One region of the Pseudoalteromonas sp. 31A1 genome, then DNA from elsewhere that is predicted to be linked to it. Evidence: predicted binding sites of a transcription regulator. Region 1 holds the regulator's gene; the other holds the start of a gene.
The links. The regulator NrdR, encoded in region 1, represses ribonucleotide reductase genes. The targets are predictions, from matches to a motif close to AAACACNANATNTNGTGTTT.
Positions count from the first base shown of each region.

Region 2: nrdA (class 1a ribonucleoside-diphosphate reductase subunit alpha) is a predicted target of NrdR. The motif match lies at 1,219-1,238, and genes of this name have one in related genera.

Region 1 covers NZ_WTKY01000001.1:507,980-510,395, forward strand. The annotation lists gene glyA (serine hydroxymethyltransferase) at 1-510, shown strand, start outside; gene nrdR (transcriptional regulator NrdR) at 615-1,064, shown strand; gene ribD (bifunctional diaminohydroxyphosphoribosylaminopyrimidine deaminase/5-amino-6-(5-phosphoribosylamino)uracil reductase RibD) at 1,067-2,191, shown strand; gene GQR52_RS02360 (riboflavin synthase) at 2,219-2,416, shown strand, end outside.
Region 2 covers NZ_WTKY01000002.1:299,716-302,131, forward strand. The annotation lists gene nrdA (class 1a ribonucleoside-diphosphate reductase subunit alpha) at 1-1,099, opposite strand, end outside; gene GQR52_RS03670 (HAD-IA family hydrolase) at 2,165-2,416, opposite strand, start outside.

The sequences.
Region 1 (2,416 bases):
TACAAAAAGCTTAATAGCGCTGTTTTCCCTGGTGGCCAAGGCGGTCCTTTATGTCATGTTATTGCAGCAAAAGCAGTGGCATTTAAAGAAGCACTTCAACCAGAGTTTAAAGTATACCAAACACAAGTTGTTAAAAACGCAAAAGCAATGGTTGCAGTTATGCAAGAACGTGGCTACAAAATCGTTTCTGACAAAACTGAAAACCACTTATTTTTACTTGATTTAATCGATAAAGATATCACTGGTAAAGATGCGGACGCTGCCCTAGGCAACGCTAACATCACAGTTAATAAAAACTCAGTGCCAAACGATCCACGCTCACCATTTGTAACATCTGGTTTGCGTATTGGTTCTCCTGCAATCACTCGTCGTGGTTTTACAGAAGTAGAGTCAAAAGAGCTTGCTGGCTGGATTTGTGACGTACTAGATAACATCACTGATGAATCTGTACAGGCGCAAGTTAAAGAAAAAGTAAAAGCTATTTGTGCAAAATTACCTGTATACGCTTAATTGCATAAGCAGTAGTAATTTAGATCACAACTGTTTAGTTTTTTGCTAAGATAAAAGGCCGCTATTTAGCGGTCTTTTTTGTTTTAAAACGGAAGTACCGAGTTATGCATTGTCCATTTTGTACCGCAAAAGATACTAAAGTAATTGACTCACGCCTTGTAGGCGGAGGCCATCAAGTTCGCAGACGTCGTGAATGTAATGATTGCCACGAGCGCTTTACTACATTTGAAGGCGCTGAACTGGTTATGCCTCGCGTTGTTAAGCAAGATGGCAGCCGGGAACCGTTTAACGAGGATAAGCTTTTAAATGGCTTAAATCGCGCACTCGAAAAACGCCCAGTGAGTACAGAGCAAGTAGATGAAGTTGTAAATATAATAAAATCACAACTACGCGCAACGGGTGAGCGAGAAATTTCAAGCCATTTGGTGGGCGAATGTATTATGGAAGCACTTAAAAAACTCGATAAAGTTGCGTACGTAAGATTTGCTTCTGTTTATCGCTCGTTTGAAGACATACGCGAATTTGGCGAAGAAATTGCCCGTTTAGGGGAGTAACAATGCAAAGCCAAACTATTTTTACCGAACAAGACGAAATGTATATGGCACGCGCCATAGAACTTGCCAAAAAAGGGCGGTTTACTACAACGCCTAATCCTAATGTTGGCTGTGTATTAGTTAAAAACAATCAAATAATTGGTGAGGGTTTTCATCAATTAGCAGGCCAAGGGCACGCTGAAGTAAACGCGTTAGCTATGGGGGGCAACAGTGCACAAGGCGCTACCGCTTATGTAACGCTCGAACCTTGTAGTCATTATGGGCGTACGCCACCGTGTGCTGAAGGCTTAAAAAAGGCAGGCGTAGTAAAAGTAATTGCTGCTATGGTTGATACAAATCCACAAGTTGCAGGCAAAGGCCTTAAAATACTGAGCGACGCCGGTATTGACGTTGCTTATGGATTACTTGAATCACAAGCTCGCGCACTTAACGTTGGCTTTTTTAAGCGAATGGAACAAGGCTTACCTTATGTGACCTGTAAAATGGCAGCAAGCATAGATGGTAAAACAGCGCTTAAAAATGGGCAAAGTAAGTGGATCACAAGTTCCGCAGCTCGCCAAGATGTACAGTTATACCGAGCGCAAAGCTGCGCTATTTTAACCGGTGCCGATACCGTGTTAGTAGACGATGCTAAACTTAATGTGCGACTAAGCGAGTTGCCTTGCACGTTACCTACCGATTTACCGCTTCGCCAGCCCGTGCGTGTTATAATTGACTCTCAAAATCGCTTAACACCTGACCTTGCTTTATTTAAAATCCAAAGTGATGTAATTATATTTACGACTAAGGTTGATAAATCCCTGCAATGGCCGCATTTTGTAAAGCATATTGAAGTAAGTGAAAGTAACGGTAAAGTTGATTTACAGGCTGTTTTAGAAAAGCTTGGGCAACTGCAGTTTAATAATGTTTGGCTTGAGAGCGGAGCAACACTTGCTGGTAAAATGACAGAGCTTGATTTAGTTGACGAGTTTGTTTTTTATTTGGCGCCTAAATTAATGGGCCATGATGCAAAAAGTTTAGTTAATTTTCCTGAATTGACGAGTATGCAAAACACCGTTAATTTAACATTTAATGAATGTGCGCGCATTGGTGACGATTTACGTATCACCGCGTTAAAAGCTCATTAAAACCACTTAATAAAAAAGAGTAGCGCTATGTTTACTGGAATAATAGAAGCCACAGGCAAAATTGCTTTATTACAAAAAAAACAAGGCGACTTAGCTATTCGCATTCAAAGTGCTGATCTTGATATGAAAGATGTAAAGCTAGGCGACAGCATTGCAACCAATGGCGTTTGCTTAACCGTAGTTGATAAACATATTGACGGTTTTAGTGCTGATTTATCTAACGAG
Region 2 (2,416 bases), on a different contig from region 1:
CATCGTAAAGGCCTGGCACGTCTGATGGGCTAAATAACGTAATGTAATCGTCTTTAATTAAACGAGAGTACATTAATTTATTAAACTGTACGCCGTAATCAAGGTGGCGAACACGGTTGTCATCTACACCACGGTTATTTTTAAGCACAAGTAGGTTCTCTACTTCTAGGTGCCAAAGCGGGTAAAACAATGTTGCTGCGCCGCCACGTACACCACCTTGTGAACAGCTTTTAACAGCTGTTTGAAAGTGCTTATAAAAAGGAATACAACCTGTGTGGTACGCTTCGCCATTACGGATGTGGCTACCTAGCGCACGAATACGACCTGCGTTAATACCAATGCCCGCACGTTGTGATACGTATTTAACAATCGCAGACGATGTAGCATTAATTGAATCAAGGCTGTCGCCACACTCAATTAATACACATGAGCTAAACTGGCGAGTAGGCGTACGTACACCTGCCATAATAGGCGTAGGTAATGATATTTTAAATAACGAGACTGCATCATAAAAACGCTTAATGTAAGAAACGCGTGTTTCACGTGGGTAGTCAGAGAATAAGCTTGCCGCGACTAAAATATATAAAAACTGTGCACTTTCGTAAATCTCACCCGATACACGGTTTTGAACAAGGTATTTACCTTCAAGCTGTTTTACAGCCGCGTAGCTAAAATTAAGATCGCGAGAATGATCGAGGTATGCATCAAGCTCGTCTAACTCTTGCTCAGTGTAATCTACAAGTAAGTGAGCGTCGTAGCGTTTATCGCCAACCATTTTTGTTACATGGTCGAATAAACGTGGTGGCTCAAATTGGCCGTACGCTTTTTTACGTAAATGGAATACAGCTAAACGTGCCGCTAGGTATTGGTAATCAGGCGATTCTTTTGAAATTTGATCTGCAGCAGCTTTAATAATGGTTTCGTGTATGTCTTTAGTACGAATACCGTCGTAAAACTGAATGTGTGATTTTAATTCAACTTGCGAAACCGATACGTTTTTTAAACCTTCGGCGGCCCATTCAATAACGCGATGGATCTTATCAAGATCAAGTGGCTCTTTACGCCCGTCACGTTTGCTTACAGATAACTGTTGGTTCATTTGCCTGTATTCCTTGGGAATTATGTATTTTGACCAATGCGTCATACCTCGCAATGGCAAGGTAAGTACTCATTTATTATAAGTTTCACCGTAATGGCGAATTTAATTGAATAACATTTGGCCACAATATCTGGTGTTGTTCAATTTAGAGATCACAAGATAGTGTGGTCTGAGTTGTTTTGCAAGGGACATAATTGCCCCTATTTGTGGATAACTTTGGGATAACGCATTTGTGTTAGTAGACACTCACCTTCGAACAATCATTTAAGTTAGAATATGCAGAAATCAACTAATGATCTGCTAAATTTACGCATTTTAAAAATAAATTTTGACTGCTTTTTTTATCGACAAGCTTTGTGTGAAAACTAACACAATCACAATATATAGTGTTTAATAATTAACATGGCACTATATATGGTTTCAGTGCACTATCTAAGTGAGTTGTTTAGTGTTCATGGTTGAACGCTTTTATAAATAAAAAGCATAATTAGAGGGAAGATATAGAAATGGGCTAAAAGATAGCCCATTTAAGTTTATACAAAGAGCATGCTGCTCAGTGTAATAATTTTAAAAATACCTATTATTACACTTTCTGATATTTCTATAGATAAACTGAACTTCAATTTTAGTTATCCTAAATCTGAGTTAGTCACTTGCTGAGAATATAAGAATAAGTTACGCTCAAACTTCCAAACTTGGGCACTTTCTTAAAACTCGAGCAAGTGTCTTTGCTAACATCATATTCAAAATTTGAGTATGGTGTTAGCCCCTCCACTTAATTGAAATATCAATCCCATCAAAGTGTTAATAAAACTCTAATGTGGTCTGAGTTGTTTTGCAAGGGACATAATTGCCCCTATTTGTGGATAACTTCGGTATAGCGTATTTGTGTTAGTAGACGCTCACACTTAAACGACCACTCAACCAAAGGCGTTTAAAAAGTAAACTAATGATCTGCTAAATTTACGCATTTTAAAAATAAATTCTGACTGCTTTTCTTATCAGCAAGCTTTGTGTGAAAACTAACACAATCACAATATATAGTGTTTAATAATTAACATAGCACTATATATGGTTAAAACCATCAATTGGGCTTAGCCAGTTAAAATTGGCTTCCCAAGCTATCGCTTCATCTTTACTTGGGATGTAACCCCAAAGTGCCGTTGCGGTATGCATACCTGCCGCTTTGCCTGCTTGTATGTCACGTTGTGCATCACCAATGTATAAACAACGGCTTGGTTCTACCTGCATAAGCTTTGCACAATGTAGCAGTGGTAGAGGTGATGGCTTCGCTTCAGCTAATGTGTCGCCACTTAT